DNA from 3 places in the Acidaminococcus sp. HCP3S3_H5 genome. Region 2 is predicted to be linked to each of the others. Evidence: predicted binding sites of a transcription regulator. Region 2 holds the regulator's gene; each other region holds the start of a gene.

What was found. The regulator HrcA, encoded in region 2, represses chaperone genes, less so after heat shock. The targets are predictions, from matches to a motif close to TGTTAGCACTCNNNTNANNNGAGTGCTAACA.
Region 1: the regulator HrcA is predicted to act here: its motif matches at 2,469-2,499, upstream of groES (co-chaperone GroES).
Region 3: the regulator HrcA is predicted to act here: its motif matches at 2,308-2,338, upstream of ACTQY5_RS07210 (Hsp20/alpha crystallin family protein).

Annotation. Positions count from the first base shown of each region.
Region 1 covers NZ_JBQKCS010000007.1:157,759-165,606, forward strand. The annotation lists gene ACTQY5_RS09830 (G5 domain-containing protein) at 1-747, shown strand, start outside; gene rnmV (ribonuclease M5) at 764-1,309, shown strand; gene rsmA (16S rRNA (adenine(1518)-N(6)/adenine(1519)-N(6))-dimethyltransferase RsmA) at 1,311-2,165, shown strand; gene ACTQY5_RS09845 (cysteine-rich small domain-containing protein) at 2,162-2,422, shown strand; gene groES (co-chaperone GroES) at 2,548-2,838, shown strand; gene groL (chaperonin GroEL) at 2,912-4,543, shown strand; gene tpx (thiol peroxidase) at 5,187-5,696, shown strand; gene ACTQY5_RS09865 (SLC13 family permease) at 6,430-7,554, shown strand; gene greA (transcription elongation factor GreA) at 7,758-7,848, shown strand, end outside.
Region 2 covers NZ_JBQKCS010000006.1:154,619-162,466, reverse strand. The annotation lists gene dnaK (molecular chaperone DnaK) at 4-1,869, opposite strand; gene grpE (nucleotide exchange factor GrpE) at 1,922-2,539, opposite strand; gene hrcA (heat-inducible transcriptional repressor HrcA) at 2,550-3,590, opposite strand; gene hemW (radical SAM family heme chaperone HemW) at 3,700-4,833, opposite strand; gene ACTQY5_RS08760 (nicotinate phosphoribosyltransferase) at 4,854-6,314, opposite strand; gene ACTQY5_RS08755 (anion permease) at 6,390-7,802, opposite strand.
Region 3 covers NZ_JBQKCS010000005.1:73,620-81,467, forward strand. The annotation lists gene ACTQY5_RS07195 (S-layer homology domain-containing protein) at 1-516, shown strand, start outside; gene ACTQY5_RS07200 (TetR/AcrR family transcriptional regulator) at 627-1,325, shown strand; gene ACTQY5_RS07205 (C39 family peptidase) at 1,424-2,236, shown strand; gene ACTQY5_RS07210 (Hsp20/alpha crystallin family protein) at 2,500-2,943, shown strand; gene ACTQY5_RS07215 (TetR/AcrR family transcriptional regulator) at 3,226-3,603, shown strand; gene ACTQY5_RS07220 (tryptophan transporter) at 3,689-4,258, shown strand; gene ACTQY5_RS07225 (energy-coupling factor ABC transporter ATP-binding protein) at 4,251-5,114, shown strand; gene ACTQY5_RS07230 (energy-coupling factor ABC transporter ATP-binding protein) at 5,111-5,920, shown strand; gene ACTQY5_RS07235 (energy-coupling factor transporter transmembrane component T) at 5,917-6,585, shown strand; gene ACTQY5_RS07240 (Tex family protein) at 7,048-7,848, shown strand, end outside.

The sequences.
Region 1 (7,848 bases), on a different contig from region 2:
GATGGAGCTACCATCGAAGTGACCCGGGCCATGCCCGTGAAAGTTTGGAAAGCAGGAAGAACCACCGAATACACCATCGGACGCAAAACCGTGCGAGACGTATTGAATGCCGTGGGAGTGGATTACAAAGGATTCCAGGTCTATCCGGGACTGGACACGGAAGTGACCCCGGACATGACCATCCACATTATTTCTCCCACCAATAAACTGACCACCGAAACCCGGGACATCCCCTATGAAGTGGAGATGCGGAACAATGACAACCTGCCCCGGGGCCGGCAGAATGTGATCTCCCCCGGCCAAAACGGGCAGGAAAAGGTCACCTACCGGGAAATCAAGGTGGGCAGCGAAACCGTAAGACAGGAGCTGAACCGGGAAGTGCTCTCGGAACCGGTTCCTGAAATCGTGGAAGTGGGTACGGGGAACAACCTGAATATGATCGAAACCTCCCGTGGTTTCGTCCGTTACCGCTCTGCCCGGACGGTGGAAGCATCCGCCTACACCATGGCAGAAGGCAGCGGCACAGGGCTCACCTCCACCGGCGTGGTCCCCTATCATGGGGTGGTGGCCGTGGATCCGGACGTGATCCCCTACGGCACCCGGATGTACATCCCTGGCTACGGCTTTGCTGTGGCAGCGGACTGCGGCGGCGCCATCAACGGCAATACCATCGACCTGTTCATGGAAGATTATGGCGATGCCATTTCCTGGGGCCGGCGGGATGTGACTGTGTATTTCTTGGAGTAAAAGACAGGAGAAAATCGTGCTGAAAGAAGTGCTGGTAGTAGAAGGCAAGATGGACACCGTGGCGGTGAAGAAGGCAGTGGATGCTGAGACCATCGAGACCGGGGGATTCACCCTGGCGCCCCATACCCTGGCCCTGATCGAAGCAGCCTACAGGAAACGGGGGATCATCATCATGACCGATCCCGACGGCGCGGGAGAGCGGATCCGGAAATTCTTGACGGAGCGCTTCCCCAAAGCCGGACAGGCTTTTGTGCCCAAGGCGGAGGCCCTGGCCCATCATGATGTGGGCATTGAACAGGCCCAACCGGAGGCCATCCGGAAAGCCCTGTCCAAGGTCCGTTTCCAGGAAATGGAGCCCCGAAAGGAATTTTCCTCTCGGGACTTGTTTGTTTCCGGGCTGTCAGGGTCTCCGGAGGCGGTGGCCCGGCGGGACAGACTGGGAGCCATCCTGGGCATCGGCTACGGGAACGCCAAGCAGATGGTCCATCGGCTGAACAATTACGGAGTGACCCGGGAGGAATTCCAGGCCGCTCTGGCAGAAATCGACGGGGAAGGAAAATGACATGCTGCATCCAGTGATCGCCAGCCGGGACGTGACCCGGTACATCCTCGATACTTTTGGCCTCCGGGCCAAGAAGAAGTTCGGACAGAACTTTTTGATCAATGAACAGGTGGTCCGGGGGATCGCCCGGGAAGCCCAGGTGGGCCCCGGAGACCTGGTGCTGGAAATCGGCCCGGGAATCGGCACCCTGACCCAGGCCCTGGCGGAGACCGGGGCCCAGGTGAAAAGCGTGGAGATCGACCGGACCCTGCTGCCCGTCCTGGCCAAAACCCTGGAAGGGTATGACAATGTGGAAATCGTCCCCGGGGACGTGCTGAAGGTGGACCTGGGGGAAGTGACGGAGCACCGGCCCTTTACTGTGGCCGCCAACCTGCCCTATTACATCACCACCCCCATCATCTTCGCCCTTTTGGAAGAGGATCTGCCCCTCCAGAGGCTGGTGGTGATGGTCCAGAAGGAAGTGGCGGAGCGGATGATCGCTGCCCCGGGAGGGAAAGATTACGGCCCTCTGTCCCTGGCTCTCCAGTATTATTCCCAGCCCCGGCTGGCCATACCGGTGCCCGCCCGGGACTTTATGCCCGCCCCCAAGGTGGATTCTATGGTGGTGGTCTGCGACAAACGGGAGCACCCGGCGGTGGATGTTCCGGCGAAGCTGTTCTTCCGGGTGGTGAAGGCGGCCTTTTCCCAGCGGCGGAAAATGCTCAGCAACTGCCTGAAGACCCTGGGGATCACCCCGGACCAGGTGAAGGAACTGCTGGATGGGGCCGGCATCGACGGGAAGCGGAGAGGGGAATCCCTTTCCATGGACGAATTCGGCAGCCTGGCCCGGTCCTACGGGAAGCTGTTGGAACCATGAGCTGCCGGTACAAGTTCTTTGCCCACCGGCAGTGCGAATTCTTTCCCTGCCACAAAGGGGCGGACCCGGACCGGTTCAACTGCCTGTTCTGCTACTGCCCCCTGTACCTGGTGCCGGACTGCGGCGGGGACTTCACCCGGCTGGGAGATGGGAACAAAGACTGCAGCCGCTGCCTTTTGCCCCACGACCCGGACCGGTACGACCAGGTGGTCCGGACCCTGGAGAAAAAAGTTTTCAAGCCTTTTGACAAAAAATAGTCAAAGGGCTTGATTTTTTTTGGAAACATGCTATTATAGATACTGTAGTTAGCACTCCAGTGAAATGAGTGCTAATAAAAAATGCAAACAACCCATTGCTCATAGAATGAAAGGGGATACGTAAGATGTTAAAACCTTTGGATGATCATGTTGTAGTTGAACCCATTGTACAAGAAGAAAAAACCAGCAGCGGCATTTACCTGCCGGATACTGCTCACAAAGACAAACCCCAGACCGGCAAAGTGGTTGCCGTAGGCACCGGCCGTCTCCTGGAAAACGGCACCCGGGTCCCTTCCGAAGTGAAGGCAGGGGATGTGGTGGTATTCGCCAAATACTCCGGCAGTGATGTAACCCTGGACGGGAGAGACTACATCATCCTGAGAGACAGCGATATCCTGGCGGTTGTGGAAGACTGAAAGCTTTCCTCCGTCCCGTATCTGGTAGAAAATACCAAACCGTACATTATCTGGAATTAAGGAGTCGATCAATATGGCTAAACTGATTAAATTTGATGAAGATGCCCGCCGTGGCCTGGAACGGGGTGTCAATGCCCTGGCTGATGCCGTAAAGGTAACCCTGGGGCCCAAAGGCCGGAACGTTGTACTGGAAAAGAAATTCGGTTCTCCCACCATCACCAACGATGGGGTAACCATTGCCAAGGATATTGAACTGGAAGATCCGTTTGAAAACATGGGCGCCGCCCTGGTCCGTGAAGTGGCCACCAAGACCAACGACATCGCCGGCGACGGTACCACCACCGCTACGGTGCTGGCCCAGTCCATCGTCCATGAAGGGATGAAGAACGTGGTGGCCGGTGCCAACCCCATGGTCCTGAAGAAAGGGATCAAGAAAGCCACCGATGCTCTGGTTGACGAACTGAAGAAGAGCGCCAAGGCTGTCAGCACCAAGGAAGAAAAGGCACAGGTTGCCTCCATTTCCGCCGGTGATGAAGAAATCGGCGGGCTGATTGCCGATGCCATGGAAAAAGTGGGCAACGACGGCGTAATCACCGTGGAAGAATCCAAGACCATGGACACCTCCCTGGAAACCGTAAAAGGCATGCAGTTCGACCGTGGGTACATCTCCCCCTACATGGTAACGGATCCTGACAAGATGGAAGCCGTTATGAGCAACCCGTACGTATTCATTACGGACCGGAAGATCACCCTGATCAACGACATTATGCCTGTCCTGGAAAAGGTTGTACAACAGGGCCGTGAACTGCTGATCATTGCTGAAGACGTGGAAGGGGAAGCCCTGGCTACCCTGGTTGTGAACCGTCTGCGTGGCACCTTCAAGGCTGTGGCTGTAAAGGCTCCTGGCTTCGGTGACCGCCGGAAGGCCATGCTCCAGGATATCGCCACCCTCACCGGTGCTACGGTGATCAGTGAAGAAGTGGGCCGGAAACTGGACAGCGCTACCCTGGCTGACCTGGGTACTGCCGGTCAGGTACGGGTAACCAAGGACATGACCACCATCGTTGACGGCGGCGGTGACAAACAGGCTGTGGCTGACCGGATCGCCTCCATCAAGGCTCAGATCCCTGCCACCACCTCCCAGTTCGACAAAGAAAAACTCCAGGAACGCCTGGCCAAACTGTCCGGCGGCGTAGCCGTGATCAAGGTTGGTGCTGCTACCGAAACCGAACTGAAAGACAAGAAACTCCGTATCGAAGATGCCCTGAACGCCACCCGTGCTGCTGTGGCTGAAGGCATTGTGGCCGGCGGCGGCACCGCTCTGCTGCAGGTACAGCCGGTTCTGGACGAACTGGAAGCCAAGGCTGACGGTGATGAAAAGACCGGTATCGATATTGTAAGACGGGCCATTGAAGCACCGGTACGGCAAATCGCCAACAACGCCGGCCTGGAAGGCGCCGTCATCGTGGAAGCTGTGAAGAAGGCTGCCAAAGGCACCGGCTTCAACGCTGCCACCGAAGAATATGTGGATATGATCAAAGCTGGTATCGTGGATCCCTGCAAAGTAACCCGCAGTGCTCTCCAGAACGCCGCTTCCATCGCTTCCATGATCCTGACCACGGAAGCCGTAGTAGCCGACAAACCGGCTGAAAAAGGCGCCGCAGCAGCCCCTGCCATGGGCGGCGGCATGCCCGGGATGATGTAAGATCAGACCGTAAGGGTTAAAAAATCCCCCTGGGAAACCAGGGGGATTTTTTGCGTCTCACGCCAAAGGAGACCCTTTGCCGGGGGCAAATGGTTTTGAAGGGAAACGCAGCCCGTTGGGCTGCTAACCCACCACCATTGCGCAGGCGCAACGGTCCCCCGCCCTTGCAAAGGGCGGATAACAAGTACACGGGCTTCGCCCTTGTACTCAAATAAGCAATGGGTCCATGGACCCAGCCTATATCCGCCCTTTGCAAGGGCGTAAGCAGGGAGCATCCGCTTCAGCGGATAGCGAGGTCGCTTATGCCGTAGCTGGGGACCAGCCGTAAGGCTGGTGGTGGGTTAGGCGCCGCAATACCCGGCGCCGTCCTCCTTCCTGCACCGGCCCTTGGGGGACCTGGTCCAAACGACCGGAGAAGACTCCCCGACCCCAACGGCGTAGGGGCTCGCCGAAGGCAAGCCCGACCCGGCCGCCCAGGGGGCTGTGTCCCTCTGGCAAGGGGGGAAAGGACCCGGGGCAGCGGGTAGGGGGTCCTTTTCCTCAATCTTTTACAAAATTCTATTTACGAATCATTCTTAAAATGCTATACTATATCTATACCAACAAACTATCCATTCTGATCATATAGAGGAGGAATTTCAATATGGAAAAACGTACTGTGAACTTTGCCGGCAACCCTGTGGCCCTGGCGGGGCCGGAAGTGAAAATTGGCCAGCAGGCTCCTGATTTCAAACTCATTGACAACAAACTGGGGGAAAAGACCCTGAAAGATTATGAAGGGAAGATCAAAGTGATCTCCGTGGTGCCTTCCCTGGATACCGGAGTCTGCGACGCCCAGACCCGCTGGTTCAATCAGGATGTCACCGGCCTGTCCAAAGATGTGGTGGTGCTCACGGTTTCCATGGACCTGCCCTTTGCCCAGGCCCGCTGGTGCGGCGCCGCCGGGGTGGAAAACGTGGTGACCCTGTCCGATCACCGGGACGCTTCCTTCGGGAAGAACTACGGCTTCCTCATGGACGGCCTGCGGCTGGAAGCCCGGGGGGTCGTGGTCATCGACAAAAACGACAAAGTGACCTACGTGGAATACGTCCCCGAAGTGACCCATGCCATCAATTTCGACGGAGTGCTGGCTGCAGTGAAGGGGATGCTGTAAGAACAGCCAACAGTCACTAGCCACTAGTCGGCAGCCAAAGGAAAGAACCCGCCTTTTGGGGGCGGGTTCTTTTTATGGGAAAACGTCTCACGCCAAAGGAGACCATTTGCCGGGGGCAAATGCTCCTGAAGGGAAACGCAGCCCGTTGGGCTGCTAACCCACCACCATTGCGCAGGCGCAACGGTCCCCCGCCCTTGGAAAGGGCGGATAAGCGCTCGGGCTTGCGCCCATAGCTTTTGGGAGTACCAGGGGAGATCCCGCATGATCTATATTCATCCTATGCAGGGGCGGAAAAAGGATCGGGCTGACCGCCCGTTGCTTTCAGTATACGCAGCATATTGCAGTACCAGAAAACGAGGGACCAAGTTCCCGAGTTTTTATCCGCCCTTTGCAAGGGCGTAAGCAGGGAGCATCCGCTTCAGCGGATAGCGAGGTCGCTTATGCCGTAGATGGGGACCAGCCGCAAGGCTGGTGGTGGGTTAGGCGCCGCAGTACTCGGCGCCGTCCTCCTTCCTGCACCAAAACTTGGGGGACCTGGTCCCATCGACCGGAGAAGACTCCCCGACTCCAACGCCGTAGGGGCTCGCCGAAGGCAAGCCCAACCCGGCCGCCCAGGGGGCCCATCCCTTCAACGCCAAATGGGTCCGCATTTGGCTTCCCCCGGCCATTGACCATTGACCACATTGACGGCCCCGCCCCGGCGGGGCCCTTCCCAACCGAAAGGACGACCTCCATGAACTTCTTCTTCCATACTCTTTTCCCCTGGATCCGCGCCAACACCATCCTTTTCCTGGCCTCCCTGGGGGCCCTGCTTTCCTTTGGGGCGGTGTCTCCTTCCCGGGCTCTGGTGGGGGCCCTCAACCTGCCGGTACTGGCCCTTCTGTTCTGCCTTATGGGGGTGATCGGGGGTCTGCGGGAAACGGGCTTCTTTGACAGGCTCCTGGACCATCTCCTGGAAAGGCTGTCCACCACCCGGCAATTGGGGGCGGTGTTGGTGTTTGCCTGCTTCTTCGGCAGCATGTGGGTCACCAACGACGTGGCCCTGATCACCTTCGTCCCCTTTGCCCTCCTCAGCCTGGCCGGGCAGACAACGGAAAAACAGACAGCCCGGATCATCATCCTCCAGACCCTGGCCGCCAACCTGGGGAGTATGGTCACCCCGGTGGGGAATCCCCAGAACCTGTACCTGTACTTCCATTATCAGATGGAACTGGGGGGATTCCTGGCCCTGCTGCTGCCCTACACCCTGGTGTCCCTGGGGATGCTGGCCCTGGGGGTGGTCCTGTGGGTGCCCTGCCGGCCTCTGGAAAAACGGGGGAGGGGGGAACCCGGGAAAGGGAGCCCCGGGAAATACGGAAAGCTCCTGGGGTTCCTGTTCTGTCTGTGCCTTTTGACCGTGGCCCATGTGCTGGACTGGCGGGTGACCCTGGGGGCGGTGACCCTGGGGATCCTGGCCGTCCGGCCCCGGTGGTTCCGGTGGGTGGATTACCGGCTGCTGGGGACTTTTGTGGCCTTTTTTGTGCTGATCGGGAACCTGGGCCAGATCCCGGCCTTCCGGCAGCTGCTGATTTCCTTTCTGGAGGGGCGGGAATTTTTTACGGCCCTTCTGGCCAGCCAGGTGATCAGCAACGTGCCGGCGGCGGTGCTGCTGTCCGGGTTCACGGACAACGGCCGGGCCCTGGTGCTGGGTACGGACATCGGGGGCCTGGGGACCCTGATCGCCTCCATGGCCAGCCTGATTTCCTACGGGTATTATGTACGCCGCTACCCCTGGCTCCAGGGATATTATCTGAAGGCATTCACCCTGGCCAACCTGGCCTTCCTGGTGCCCCTGGCGGGGATGGCAGCGGTTCTGTAGGGGCCCGCCCGGAGAGGGCCCATCCCTTCAACGCCAAATGGGTCCGCATTTGGCCTCCTCCGGCCATTGACAATTGACAATTGACCATTGACCATTGACGGCCCCGCCCCGGCGGGGCCTTTCCCATTGACAACCCCCCGGAAAAACTCTATAATTTACAAGATATGGTAATAGCCAAAAAGCCTATAAAGGAGTCGTGAAACATGGCTGAACAAACAATTTTGACCGAAGAAGGTCTCAAAAAATTAGAAGACGAACTGGATTATCTCCGTTCCGAGAAACGGCAGCAGGTGG
Region 2 (7,848 bases):
AGCTTATTTCTTGTCGTCGTCAACGACTTCCGCATCCACTACATCGTCGTCGGCTTTCTTGCTTTCGGTCCCTCCGTTGGCGCCTGCACCGGCGTTGGTGTTGGCATTGGCACCGGCAGCACCCTGGGCAGCGCCCTGGTTCTGCTTGTACAGTTCAGCGCTCAGTTCATACAGAGGTTTCTGCAGGGCTTCGGTATCGGCTTTGATCTTGTCGGTATCGTCGCCTTTCATGGTTTCTTTCAGGGCGGCGATGGCGTCCTGGACCTTCTTGATCAGGTCGTCATGGCCTTTGCCGTTCATGTCCTTCACGGTCTTTTCAGCCTGGTAGATCAGGGTATCTGCCTGGTTCTTGGCTTCTACGGCTTCCTTCCGCTTCTTGTCGGCGGCTTCGTTGGCCTGGGCTTCCTTCACCATCTTGTCCACTTCTTCCTTGCTCAGGCTGCCGGAAGAGGTAATGGTGATCTTCTGTTCCTTGCCGGTACCCAGATCCTTGGCGCTTACGTTTACGATACCGTTGGCATCGATATCGAAGGCCACTTCGATCTGAGGCACTCCCCGGGGAGCTGCCGGAATGCCGGACAGTTCAAAACGGCCCAGGGTCTTGTTGTCCGCAGCCATTTCCCGTTCGCCCTGGAGTACGTGGATATCCACAGAGGGCTGGTTGTCGGTGGCCGTGGAGAAGATCTGTTTCTTGGAAGTAGGAATGGTGGTGTTCCGGTCAATGATCTTGGTCATTACGCCGCCCATGGTTTCAATACCCAGGGACAGAGGCGTTACATCCAGCAGCAGGACGTCTTTCACATCCCCAGCCAGTACACCGGCCTGGATGGCAGCACCCATGGCCACACATTCATCCGGGTTCACCCCGTGAGCCGGTTCCTGGCCCATGGTCCGTTTAATGGCTTCCTGCACCGCAGGGATACGGGAAGAGCCGCCTACCAGCAGGACCTTGTTGATGTCTTTCGGGGTCATGTTGGCATCGCTGAGGGCCTTGTTGACGCACACGAGGGTCCGGTCAACCAGGTCGCTGGTCATTTCATCGAATTTGGCCCGGGTCAGATCCAGGTCCATATGCACAGGGCCGTTGGGGCCTGCGGAAATGAACGGCAGGTTGATATTGGTGGTCAGCATGTTGGACAGTTCGATCTTGGCTTTTTCAGCAGCTTCACGGATCCGCTGCATGGCCATCTTGTCCCCGGTCAGGTCGATGCCGTTCTGTTTCTTGAATTCATCGCACATCCAGTCCATGATCCGTTTATCGAAGTCATCGCCGCCCAGATGGGTATCCCCGTTGGTGGATTTCACTTCGAACACCCCGTCGCCCAGTTCCAGGATGGACACATCGAAGGTGCCGCCGCCCAGGTCGTAAACCAGGATGGTGTGGTCGTCGGATTTATCGATGCCGTAAGCCAGAGCTGCAGCCGTGGGTTCGTTGATGATCCGTTTTACATCCAGCCCGGCGATCCGGCCTGCATCCTTGGTGGCCTGACGCTGGCTGTCGTTGAAGTAAGCCGGTACGGTGATGACGGCTTCGGTGACTTTTTCACCCAGATACCGTTCTGCATCGCCCTTCATCTTTTCCAGGATCATGGCGGAAATCTGTTCCGGAGTATAATCCTTGCCGTCAATGGTCACCGTGTATTTGGTGCCCATGTGCCGTTTGATGGAGCTGATGGTCCGTTCCGGGTTGGATACAGCCTGGCGTTTGGCCAGCTGGCCTACCAGTCTTTCCCCGTTTTTCGTAAAGCCAACCACGGAAGGAGTCAGCCGGCCGCCTTCCTGGGTGGTAATAACCGTAGGTTCGCCGCCTTCCATGACAGCGACTACGGAGTTGGTGGTCCCTAAGTCAATACCAATAATCTTAGACATAATGAATTCCTCCTGTACACTCTGGAATTATCAATCGTTCAAAACGTTGTTTTCAATCGTTGCGGACAACCCGTACCTTGGAATGACGGATTACGTCGTCACCGATCTTGTAGCCCTTTTCCAGGACCAGGTCGATGCTTTCATCCGGCAGATCCGGGTTGCTGCCCTGCATCACGGCTTCATGGATCTGAGGATCGAAAGGCTTGCCTTCCGCCGGGATTTCTTCGATGTGCAGGGTCTGGAGTGCCTTTTCAAACTGCTTGTGGATCATTTCCATGCCTTTTTGGATGGCCGCTCCGTCTTTGCTGGTTTCCAGACTGGCTTCCGCCCGTTCGAAATTGTCCAGCACCTTCAAAAATTCCCGGGCCACCTGTCCGGTTACATACCGGCCCAGACGTTCCCGTTCTTCGTTGTTCCGTTTCCGGAAGTTGTCAAAATCTGCCTGGAGCCGCAGGAGCCGGTTCTGCAGGTCAGCGATCTGCTGTTCCTGCTGGGCGATCTTTTCGTCCCTGGGATCGGGTTCTGCTGCTTTTTCGTCTTTGGTGTCAGCCTGAGCTGCTTCCGCTGCCTTGGCCTGTTCTGCGGTTTCTTCCGCCGCAGTCTGGGCCTGGGCCGCTTCCGCACCCTCTGCCTTCACGGTTTCCGGGTTCTTCTGCTGGTCCTTTTCCATTGGTCCTCCCCTACTTTTCATCCATTTTATTCATGACCACCCGCAGGTAGTTGTGAAGGTAATCCATGACGGAAATCACCTTCCGGTATTCCATACGGGTCGGTCCCAGGACCGCCAGGGTCCCCACCACCTGTCCGTTGAGACGGTAGGTGGCCTGGATCATGCTGCAGTCCTGGATGCCGGAAAATTTGTTCTCGCTGCCGATGGTCACCTTGAGACCGGAGTCCTTGTCGGCCATCAGCATGTCTTTCAGCATCTGCTCTTCCTCCAGCACGCTCAGCAGCTCCCGGATCCGTTCCGGATCCTTGAATTCCGGCTGGCTGAGCAGCTGTTTGGTGCCGCCCAGGTACATCTTGTTCTCCGACTGGCCGCTCCGCATCTGTCTGACCACCTGGATCAGAGAAGCATACAGGGCTTTGTCCCCAGCCAGGGCATCCCGGACGTCTTTCAGAATCTGGTCTGTGATATCGTTCAGCTTCATCCCATGGAGCTTGTTGGTGACTCTCTGGGCCAGGGTGTCCATTTCCAGGCGGCTCATGCCCGCCGGGATCTGGATCACACTGTTGTCCATCCGCCCGTCGTTGGCCACAATGCACAGGATGGCCTGGTGCTCGTTCAGGGGCAGGAAGCGGAGATAGGAAAATACGCTTTCGCTGTCCTTGTTGGCCAGCACCACGGACACGTTCTTGCTCATCCGTGACAGGATCTTGGCGGTGGACTGGAAGATATCGTCGATGCTGTGGACCCGTTCCCGGAACCAGCTGTTGATCAGCGCCACATCGTTGGGCGCCAGGGCATCGGGTTTGGCAATGGAATCCACATAGTACCGATAGGCAGCCGCCGACGGGACACGGCCCGCCGAAGTATGGGGCTGCTCCAGATAACCCAGCAGTTCCAGGTCGGACATTTCGTTCCGGATGGTTGCCGGGCTGATCCCCAGATTGTACTTCCTGGCGATGCTGCGAGATCCTACAGGCTCCGCCGTTTCGATATAGTCTTCAATGATCAGTTGAAGAATTTTTTTCTTGCGGTCACTCAGCACTGTAATCATCTCTCTTCTGGATTGTTAGCACTCTAATAATTGGAGTGCTAACATCTAAGTGTAAAGATACACCTCTTTAGTCAAATTGTCAATACTTTCTCTAAAAATATTTGCCTTTTTACAAAAATTCTTCAAAGGCCAGATTTCCGTACCGCATCCCCTGTTCCGTAAGGCGGATACGGTCCCCTTCCCGGGTGATCCAGCCCCGGTTCTGGCAATGGGCGAACCCTTCTTTATATATATGGAAGAAATCTTCTCCCGTCCGCAGTCGGAATTCTTCCAGGGACAGTCCCTTGGCGGTGCGCAGGTTCATGAACACCAGCTCTTCCCGCCGTTCCGTGGGAGTCAGTTCTTCCTGTTCCGGGGCTTCTCCCCGGAGATAGGCCATCAGATTCCAGGGATTGGTCTCCCGTTTCTTTCCGTCGAACCCGCAGGCAGCAGGGCCGAAGGCCAGATAGGGATCGTAGTGCCAGTACACCTGGTTGTGCCGGGATTCCTGGCCGGGCCGGGCAAAATTGGAGATTTCGTACCTTTGGTACCCGGCTTTGGGCAGTTCTTCCATGAGCAGGTCGTACATGGTACCGGTTTCCTCTTCCGAAGGCAGGGCCAGCTGCCCTTCCCGGATCTGTTTGGCCAGAAGGGTCCCCTCTTCCACCGTAAGACCGTAGACGGACACATGGTCCACCCCGGTTTGCAGCAGCCGTTCCAGGGAATCCCGGACAGATTCCACTGTCTGGCCAGGGTAACCGTAGATCAAATCCCCGCTGATCCGCCGGAACCCGGCCTGCCGGGCCAGGGCAATGGCTTCTTCCGCCTGCTCCGCCGTATGGATCCGGCCCATGGACACCAGTTCAGACTGCTGGAAGGACTGGATTCCCAGGCTCAGCCGGTCGAACCCCAAAAACCGGTAAAACCGGAGCCGTTCCAGGTCCACCGTCCCCGGATTGGCCTCCAGGGTGGCTTCCGCCGGCTGCTGCCAGAAGCCCCGTTCCTTCAGGGCGGAAACAATGGCAGCCAGATCATCCAAAGGCAGCACACTGGGGGTGCCCCCGCCGAAATACACCGTAGCCCTGGGCGAAACCGGCAAAGCCGGCGTACAGGCGGAGATTTCCTCCACCAGACGCCGGGCGCAGTCGTTCATGATATGGTCATTGTAAATCTGATACGAAGCAAAATCACAGTAGGCACATTTATGGACACAAAAAGGGATGTGCACATAAACCGCCTGGTACGATTCCCAGGGATGGGACATGGTATTCTCCTTTGACCGTCTTATTTCCCCTTCTTCACATCTTCCAGCAGGGCCATCTTCATGGCGTAGTACCGGGGACTCATGTCCAGGAAATGCATGTGGGGGTTGCTGAAGCGCTGTTCTTCGGGCCAGATTTCGTGGTCCAGCTGCTTCCGCACGTACCGGCGGATTTCTTCCAGGGACGGGGACGGGTGGAGGCGCTTGCCTTTTTCCAGCACCAGTTCCTGGAGTTCCCGGAAGGTACAGTCTTTGAAGGCCATCTTCTTCCAGGGCCGCTGGGTATCCACAAAGGGGAATTCGGCACTTTCCCGGGGATCTTCGTCATGGAGGGTCAGGAGATCCGCAATGGCATGACCGGTTTTGTCATACACTCTCCAGGCCCGTTTCCGGCCCGGGTTGGTGATCTTTTCAAAGGTTTCGGAGATCTTGATCTTGGGGATGATGGCTTTGTCCTTGTGTACAGCCACCAGCTTGTACACGGCCCCGAAGACCGGGTCGCTCTTGGCGGTAATCAGCCGTTCCCCCACCCCGAAGGAATCCACACAGCCGCCCTGTTCCAGGATGGAGCTGATGGTGTATTCATCCAGGGAGTTGCTCATGACGATGATGGCATCGGTGAGCCCGGCATCGTCCAGCATCTTCCGGGCCTTTTTGGACAGGTAGGCCAGGTCCCCGGAGTCGATCCGGATCCCTTTCAGCCGTTTGCCCATGGGTTCCAGTACTTCCTTGGCCACCCGGATGGCGTTGGGCACCCCGGAATCCAGTACATCGTAGGTATCCACCAGCAGGATGGCGTTGTCCGGGTAGATTTCCGCGAACCGCTTGAAAGCGGTGTATTCGTCGTCGTAGTACATGACCCAGCTGTGGGCCATGGTGCCGCTTACCGGGATGTTGAACATCTGGCCGGCCAGGACGGTGGCCGTGCTGTCAGCTCCGCCGATATAGGCGGCCCGGGCCCCGTATACGGCGGCGTCCATGTTGTGGGCCCGGCGGGCGCCAAAGTCGGACACCCCCCGGCCCTGGGCGGCTTTCACGATCCGCTGGGCCTTGGTGGCGATCAGGGACTGGTGGTTGATCTCGCACAGGATAGCGGTTTCCACCAGCTGGGCATCCACCAGAGGAGCGTACACCGTCAGCAGGGGTTCATCAGGATAAATCACACTGCCTTCGGGCATGGCATATACATTTCCCCGGAACTGGTAGGTTTCCAGCCACTGGAGGAAGGGTTCGCTGAATACATGGAGGCTTCGGAGATAGGAAATGTCTTCGGTGGAAAAGTGCATGTTTTCCAGGTAATCCAGCACCTGTTCCAGACCGGCAAAAATGGCGAAACCGCCTCCGTCCGGATTGTTCCGATAAAATACATCAAAGGACACGTAGTCGTCCCTGTCCCGTTTCTTGTCTTCAAAATACCCGTTGGCCATGGTCATTTCATAGAGGTCAAACATCATGGACAGATTTCTTGCATCAAATTGTTTCATGGGTCTCCGCCTTTCCAGGTACAGTATTTGTTACCCATTGTACCACAGTTTGGCCGTTTTCGGAAAATTAAATTTTTACCACATTCCCAGGACCTTCCCCCACAGACAGCCGATGCCGCCCCAGATCAGGATGGACAGCAGGCTCAGGACGAAGCCGATCTGCCACCACCGGTTCTGGGTCACATATCCGGCGCCAAAAAAGATGGGAGCCGGGCCGGAGCCGTAATGGGTGAGACATCCGAACAGGCTGCTGAACCAGGCCAGCACATAGGCGGCCATGGTGGACGGTACCCCGGCGCTGGCCATGACGCTGAGGAAGGCGGCGTACATGGCGCTTACATGGGCGGTGCTGCTGGCGAACAGGTAATGGGAATAAAAGTACACCACTGCCAGGATGGCCATGGCCACCAGTCCGTTGTCCCCGGCCACCAGGGCGCTCATTTCTTTGCTGAACCAGGGGATCATCCCTTTGGTGTTCAAAAATCCGGCCATCATCACCAGGATGGCGAACCAGACCAGAGTATCCCAGGCGGCTTTTTCACTTTTGATGTCATCCCAGGTAAGCACGTTGGCTAACAGCAGCAGGCACAGGCCAAAAAGGGCGGTGAGAGTTTCACTGAGACCGATGTACCGGCCCCCGGCCCAGAGACCGATGAGCAGAAGAAAGATCACGGCCATGGCTTTTTCTTCCCGTTTCAGGGGACCCATGGCATCCAGCTTCTGCCGGGCCAGAGCCGGAGCCTCCGGAGTCTCCTTCAGTTCCGGCGGGTTCATTTTATAGATCACCAGCGGGAACAGCACCAGGGAAATCACTGCCGGCACACAGGAAGCCGCCAGCCAGCCGCCCCAGGTCATGTTCACCCCCAACAGATCGCTGGCGAAACTGACGGCCATGGGGTTGGCGGCCATGGAGGTAAGGAACACGGCGGAAATCACCACGTCGCACTGGAACACCACCGGCACCAGGAAATTCCCCAGTTTGTTCTGGGTCCCTTCTTTGGGGTCGGAACCAAAGGTCACGTTCAGGGACTGGACAATGGGAGCCAGGATGCCTCCGGCCCGGGCGGTGTTGCTGGGCATGGCCGGGGCAATCACCAGGTCGCTGGCCACCAGGGAATAGGCCAGGAACAGGGGCTTTTTGCCGAACCGTTCCACAAACAGATAGGCAATCCGTTCCCCCAGCCCGGTCTTTACGATGCCCCGGGAAATAAAGAAGGCCACTACCACCAGCCAGATGGTAGGGATGCTGAATCCACTGAGAGCTTCTTTCAGGGTAAGGGCCCGGGTGAGACAAAGGCTCACCATGCCCAAAAGAGCCATGACGCCCATGGGCAGAGGTTTCAGGATCAGCCCCACAATGGTGGCGGCAAAGACGCCGAACACATGCCAGCCGGCCGGGGCCAGGTCTCCCGGAGGAGGCACCAGGAAGGACAGGGCGCCCAGGAACCCGCAGAAAATCAGTTGTTGCCATTTTTTGAACAGGGTCACATTGTCAGCCTTCTTTCTTGGATAGGGGCCGTTGCCAGATAGACAA
Region 3 (7,848 bases), on a different contig from region 2:
GATTCCGTGGCCGACAAATACTGGAGGGCGGAAGTAGGCGGCCGTTGGGGCAACCTGAACATGGCAGCCAACTACGTCCGGGCAGACGATGTAACCGCCATGGGCATGGGCAAAGATGATGACTCCATCTGGACGGTCGGTGCCGACTACACCGCAGGCAAGTTCAACTTCGGGGCCATGTACCTGAACGGGGACAATGATCACCTGGATGACATGGGTAAAGATGACGACGGGGTCGTTGCCTGGCTGCAATACGGCGGCGCCACCGCTTCCAAACCCGGCAGCTGGGGCCTGTTCACCAAATACTATGATCAGGCGGCCACCACTACCATTGCTCATACCATGAACGGCCGGTATGATGTGTTCCCGGAAGAAGGGTTCAAGGGCTGGCACTTCGGCGGCAACGTAACCTTGGCCAAGAACATGGTGGCCCAGGTGGAATACTTCGACCTGAAAGGCAAGGACAGCGACGAACATGCACGGACCCTGTGGTCTCAGATGGTCGTAACCTTCTAATCAGCAACCAACACGAGAGGACTGCATACTGGCGGCAGTCCTCTTGTTTTTTTAGCCGGAAGGGATTTGGTATAATGGAAACAGAAGCTGCGGCAAAGGAGGATGTTCTGATGGGAAGACGGAAAAAGGAAGAAAAACTGCTGGAAGAAAAGGATGAGGCCCTGCACCGGAAGATCCGCCACCGGGCCAAGGAGATGTTCCTGGAACTGGGATATGTGCGGACCACCCTGCCCAAACTGGCGGAATCCCTGGGGATTCCCCAGCGGCAGATCAGTCTCTGGTACCGGACCAAGGAAGAACTGTTGGATGACCTGGCTGCCCAGCTGATGGAACGGACCCGGGATTATATCTGCCACACCTTCCTGCCAGATGAGGCTTTCCCCGAATCCTGGACCCGGGAGGAAATGGCCCTGTACCGGTATGTGATGCTGCTGGGGATGGAAATGGAGGTACTGGACACCAACACCATGCTGTGGAGTTTCTGGAAGACTGCCTACTGTATCCCCCATCTGCTCGAACGAGTGGTGGCCCGCCATTACCGGTATGTGACCAGACTGTTTTCCGTCCGGATGTCCAGTCAGTTCAGCTACGAAAAGATGCTGCTGGTGTGTTCCGGACTGGGAGGCTATGTGATGGCCCACGGGTTCCGGAAGCCCTACCACTGGGACCGGATCCGCCGGACCTTCCTGACCCATTCCCTACGGATCTTCGGGATTTCTTCCGGGACCATCCAGAAAATGCTGGACCGGCTGGAGGAGCAGCGGCCCCTGCTGGAGGAAATCAGCGGGAAAATCCTGGGGAGCTTATAGGCATTCCGGCGGAAATCTTTTATAATAGGGAGAAGAAATACGGATGCCCGAGGGCCCTTTCCGGAAAAAGGGCCGGGCCGTGAAAGGAACGGATGGATATGAAACTTTTCCCAAAACTGACTTCTGCTGTGCTGGCCGGCCTGCTGGCCGCCGGCTTCTCCCTGCCGGTGCTGGCGGCCAACCGGAACTTCAGTGATGACATGAAATTCCAGGAACCGGCGAAAATCACCCAGGACCAGGGGGCTGCTTCCATAGAGCGGAAGCTGGATCACAAAAAGACCATTTATTACACTCACCCGGACTTCTACCATATGCATTCCAAAGGGTCCCTGGTGCTGCTGCCGGCTTTCAAGACCATCCAGCAGTCCAGTGAATGGTCCTGCGGACCGGCGGCAGCCCTGATGGTGCTCCGGTGGTATGACCGGCAGAAGGACTGGACGGAACAGAAGCTGGCGGATCTGCGCCATCCCCTGAAGGACGTGAATGTCCCTGGCTTCCCGGACGGATATCCGGGCACCACCCTGGAACAGATGAAGGACATGTTCCAGAAGGTGGGAGGGTTCGACTTGGTGACCACGGAAGACTATGCAAAGGCCGGGAAGACCTTCGGACCGGAAGACATCAAGGCCACCCTGAAGGCCGGAAAGCCTATCCTGGCAGGATGGATCGACTGGGGCGGCCACTGGCAGGTAATCATCGGCTATGATGACATGGGCACCGCCGACACCCAGGACGATGTGCTGATCGTGGCGGATCCCTACGACACCACGGACCATAACCAGGACGGCTACGGCATCTACCCGGCCGCCCGGTTCTTCTCCACCTTCGACATGTACGGCCAGTTCCCGGAAAAAGAGGGAGGGAACCACAATCTGTTCCTGATCGCCTCTCCGGCCCGGGTGAAGCTGTGATTTTTTAGAGGGGCTGCTGCACATGCAACAGCCCCATTCCTCTCCTCTAAAAAGTCAAAAAAACTTTGACTTTTTAGCACTCAATGCTTGACAGTGCTAACAACCTGTGCTATTATAATACCAGAACGAAGGAAAGACCACAGAGAAGGGTTCCCAAGAGAACCTGGAACGTAGGACGGGCCCCTGAGGGGCCGCAGGAATCCAGCCTTTCGGTAGTTCCAAAAGCTGACCTTCAAGGCCAAGATTGAATGGAGGAATGGCTTATGTTACTGCCTAGCGTTTTCAATGACAATGTGTTCGATGATCTCATGAATGACTTTGATGATGTGTTTACGGCCAGAAATCCTCTGTACGGGAAACACTCCAGAAATATGATGAAGACCGATGTGCGGGATGTGGGCGACCACTATGAACTGGACATTGACCTGCCGGGGTTCAAGAAGGATGAAATCCATGCACAGCTGGAAAACGGATATCTGACCATCAGTGCCAGCAAGGGTGTGGACAAGGATGAAAAAGACAAGAAAGGCCAGTATATCCGCCGTGAACGGACCTTTGGCCAGTGCGCCCGGAGCTTCTATGTAGGCGAAGGGGTCACCGAGGCTGATGTGAAGGCCAAGTACGAAAACGGTATCCTGGAACTGAGCATCCCCAAAAAGGAACCCCAGAAGGTGGACAACAAGAAATATATCGCCATCGAAGGATAACGAGGGCGGGAGACTCCGTGGAAAGTCGGAGCTCCATAGAGAAAAAGGACTGCTGCTTGAGCGGCAGTCCTTTTTTTGTGCAACAAATGTATGACTGTATAGTCGGAAACAGACTGTTTAGTCATGGCTCAAGTGCAAGAAGTTACAGGATTTTCGAGGGATACTTGTGGCAGAAAAATGAAAACAATGAATTTTTTCGCTATTGATTGATGAAGTTTTTGCCCCGTGATACACTAAAATCATACCGCAAAATATTGCAGGAAGAATGGAGTCACAGGATTTATGGGCAGAAATCGAAAACAACCGTTGGCAGACGTTACTCCACAGGACCTGACCGGCCGGGAACGGGTCCTGAAAAGTGCAGCCAGACTGCTGCTGGATGTAGGCTACCAGCGGATGACTCTCAGCCGGATCAGTGAGGAATCTGGAGTGGGAGGGCTGGAGATCCGCCGCTGGTACAAAACCAAGGACGAAATCCTGGCGGCTCTTTCGGAGCAGCTGAAACGGCTGATCCTGACCCAGGCCCTGGAGATTTTCGGGGTGCCGGAGAAAAGATCGAACTACTCCTGGTGGAACTGGAAACCCAAAAAGAGAAAATGCTGGAAATCGGGCAGCAGCTGTTTGAAGAGCTGTGAGACCGTTGAAGGGGTTGTTGCTTAGGCAACAGCCCCTTTTTCCTTGACATCCTCCCCCAGTCCCCATAAACTATATTCTATACTGTATTGTAGCAAAGGAGCATCGCAGCATGGAAAAACCGATTCCGGAACTGATTACGGTGGAAGCAGCCCGTGATACCCATCGCTGGGTGGCCATGACGGCCCTGCTGCTGGCCATTGGGGTCATCCTCCATACCATCAGCCCCAACGTGGGCGGGGTCACCCCCAACTGGACCATCGCCATGTATTCCATTACCATCTGTCTGACGAAGCCAGGGCCCACCCGGGCTTTGGGCATCGGCTTTGTGGCCGGGCTCACCCTGATCCCTTCGTCCAAATCCGCCTTCCCGCTGGGGAACATTGCCAGTGAACTGTGCGGGGCCCTTACCGCCTGTATCCTGGTGAAGGCCTTCGCCCTGGCCCACTTGGAACAGCTGAAGGTGAAGCCTTTTATTGTAGGGTTCCTGGCCACTTCCGTCAGCGGCAGTGTGTTCACCTACATCTTGAAACTGGTGCTGGGGCTGCCCCTTGCCGTGTGGACTCATGCCATGCTGCCGGTGGTGCTCACCGTAGGGGTCCTGAACGGTGTGGTCACCCAGGTGCTCTACGGCCCGGTACGGAAGATTTTCTTTGCTACGGAGGGGAAACACCATGTGTGAAACAGCCATCCGGATTTCTGATTTTTATTTTGCCTATCTGAACAGTGACCTGGTGCTGAAAGACATCAACCTGGACATCCAGAAAGGCAGCTTCACCGCCATTGCCGGGCCCAGCGGCGCCGGCAAGACCACCCTGTGCAAGGCCATGACCGGCATCGTCCCCCATTATTACGGGGGCCGGTACCACGGCAGGGTGGAAGTGCTGGGAGAAGACCTGAAGGGCCGGAAGATCTCCGAAATCGCCATGCGGGTGGGGATCATGATGGACGACTACGAAAGCCAGATGGTGTCCCTGACTGCCGGGGAAGAAATCGCCTTCGGCCTGCTGAACCACGGGTTCTCCCCGGAAGAGGTGGATGCCCGGGTGAGCCAGGCCCTGGAGGATGTAGGGCTTCCCGGCCGGGAAAACTACCAGCTGGACGAACTGTCCGGAGGCCAGCGGCAGCGGCTGCTCCTGGCATCCGTGCTGGCCTGCCGTCCGGAAGTGCTGATCCTGGATGAACCGGTGTCCGCCCTGGATCCTGACGGGGCCCGGTCCCTGTATGCCCTGCTGTACAAGATTTACCGGCAGCATCAGATGACCGTAGTGGTGGTGGAACATGACCTGAACTACCTGCTGCCCTATATGACGGACCTGGTGCTCATCAGCCAGGGAGAGGCCCGGGTCCAGGGACCCTTTGCCGAAGCCGCCCGGAACGCCTTCGCCCAGGAGGACCTGCGGGAGAACCTGCCGGAACTGTGGCAGGTGAAACTGGGCCTGGAAGAAAAGTACCAGGTGAAGCTGGGAGACTGGAGAACGGAAGAAGAAGCAGAAAAGGAACTGCTCCAGAAATTTCAGGGAGGCGCCAAGGAATGATTGAAGCAAAAGCAGTGAACTTTGCCTACCGGAGAGGCATCCCTGTGCTCCAGGACATCAGCTGCCAAGTGGAAGACGGGGAAGCGGTGGCTCTCCTGGGCCACAACGGCAGCGGCAAGACCACCCTCAGCCGGCTGTTCATGGCCCTGAACCATCCCCGGAGCGGCCAGGTGCTGGTGGACGGAGTGGATATTGCCGGCTACGAACCGGCGGACCTGGCGGACAAGGTGGGGTATGTGTTCCAGAATCCAGACCTCCAGCTGCTGGGGGATACGGTATATGATGAAGTGGCCTACGGCCTCCAGAACCGGAAAATGCCCAAAGAGGCCCTGGACCGGCAGGTCCGGGATGCGGTGGAAGCCATGGGGCTGACCCCCTGCCTGGACCAGTATCCCCGGGGGCTTTCCTTCGGCCAGAAACGGCGGCTGGGGGTGGCAGTGGCGCTGGCTCTCCAGCCCCGGACTTTGATCTTGGACGAAATCACCAACGGTCAGGACGAACAGGAAAAACAGCATATGATGGACTACCTGGCCAAACTCCAGAAAGAAAAACACATGACCCTGATCCTGATCACCCATGATATGGAAATCGCCCGGAAATTCACCACCCATGCCCTGGTGCTCCACGACGGCCAGCTGGTGTATGACGGGAAGACCGGCAATCTGTTCGACGGAAAGCGGCCCATTGAGGAATGGGGTCTGAAGCAGCCGGTGCTGTCCCGGCTGGGAGCCCTGTTCGGGGTCCAGGCGGACAGTCCGGAAGATCTGTGCAGCAAGATCCAGCCGAAAGAAGGTGCCAAAGCATGAAGATCACAGCCTTTACCAAACTGATCCTGGTGCTGGCGGTCACCGCCTGGGTGTTCCTGCTGCCGGTGCCGGCGGTGGCCACCCTGCTGGTGCTGGAACTGGTGATCCTGCTGTATATCAAACGGGACCGGATGACCATGGCGGCCATCGGCACCCTTACCGTGTTCACCGGCATGATGGTGCTGCTCCAGCTGCTGTTCGGTTCTCCCTTGTATGTGGCCCTCACCGGGGGCCTGCGGATGTTCGTCATGACCACCGCCTTTCTGTGCCTTCTGGCCTCCACCCGGATCCAGGACATTGCCCAGGCTCTGGTGGAAAAATTCCATATGCCCTATGAATACGCCTTTATGCTCACTACGGCTCTCCGGTTCGTGCCGGACTTCCTGTCCGATTCCGCCATTACCCTGGACGCCCAGTCCTGCCGGGGCTATTCCAACCGGGGGAACGCCTTCAAACGGCTTTACGCCTATCTGGCGGTGGTAAAACCCCTGGTCATGCGGGCGGTAGCCAAATCCGACACCCTGGCCCTGTCCATGGAACTGAAAGGGTTCGGTCCCAACACCTATAAAAACCGCCGTCCCATGAAGCTGCATCTGGGGGATTATGCTACCTTGCTGGTAGTGGTCATTCTCAGTACATATCCGATCTGGATAAAACATATTTAAGGACCGGCGGAGCCGGTTTCCTTCGGTGACTGGTCTCCAGCTGAATGAGAAATTTGCAGGCAAATTTTTTTGAAGGGAAACGCAGCTGGCGCTGCTAACCCACCACCAGCCTGACGGCTGGTCTCCCGCCCTTGAAAAGGGCGGATAATAAGTACGTGGGCTCATGCCCTTGTACTGAAAAAACAATGGCCGCCAGCCTAAGCGTATATCCGCCCTTTTCAAGCCCATACACTGGCTGCCACCATGATACCTACGGTCAGCGCCAGCCAGAGCGTATATCCGCCCTTTTCAAGGGCGGGGGACCGTTGCGCTTGCGCAATGGTGGTGGGTTAGCAGCCTTTGGCTGCGTTTTCTTTCCCGGAAACCCGTTGCCGCGGGTTTCTTCCTTCGGCCATTGACTATTGACCATTGACGGGAGCTGCTGCTTGTGCAGCAGCTCCCTTTCTGTGAAAGGACAAACCAATGAAACCAACTGACATCGCCCCTCTCATTGCCCGGGAACTGTCCGTCCAGCCCTGGCAGGTGGAAAAAACCGTGGAACTGCTGGACGGAGGGAACACCGTTCCCTTTATTGCCCGGTACCGGAAGGAGGCCACCGGATCCCTTCTGGACGAACAGATCCGGACCATCGAAGAACGGCTGGGGACCCTCCGGAACCTGGTGAAGCGCCAGGAGGAGATCCTGGCCAAAATCGACGAACAGGGGAAACTGACCCCGGAACTGCGTACCGCCATTGAAAAGGCCCAGAAACTCACAGAACTGGAAGATTATTACCTGCCTTACAAGCAAAAACGGCGGACCCGTGCTCAACAGGCTCGGGAAAAAGGCTTGGAACCCTTGGCCACAGCCTTCCTTCTCCAGCGGGACCAGAAAGGGGATGCCCTTTCCGCCGCCCGGGCCTATGTGGACCCGGATAAAGGGGTGGAAACCCCGGAAGACGCCCTGGCCGGAGCCCGGGACATTGTGGCGGAACTGGCGGCGGAAGACCCCACCCTCCGGCAGATCCTCCGGGACCAGCTGTGGAACCACGGGATGATCCGGACGGAACTGGTGGAAGATGCTGAGGGAGCCCAGACCTTTCTCATGTACAAGGACTATCAGGAACCGGTCCGGACCCTGCCCTCCCACCGGGTGCTGGCCATCAACCGGGGAGAAAAGAAAGGCTGCCTGAAGGTCCATCTGGTGTGGGAGGAACAGAACGCCCTGCGGAAAATGGAATGGCGGGTCCTCCGCCGTCCCTGCATCTACCGGGACCAGCTGAAG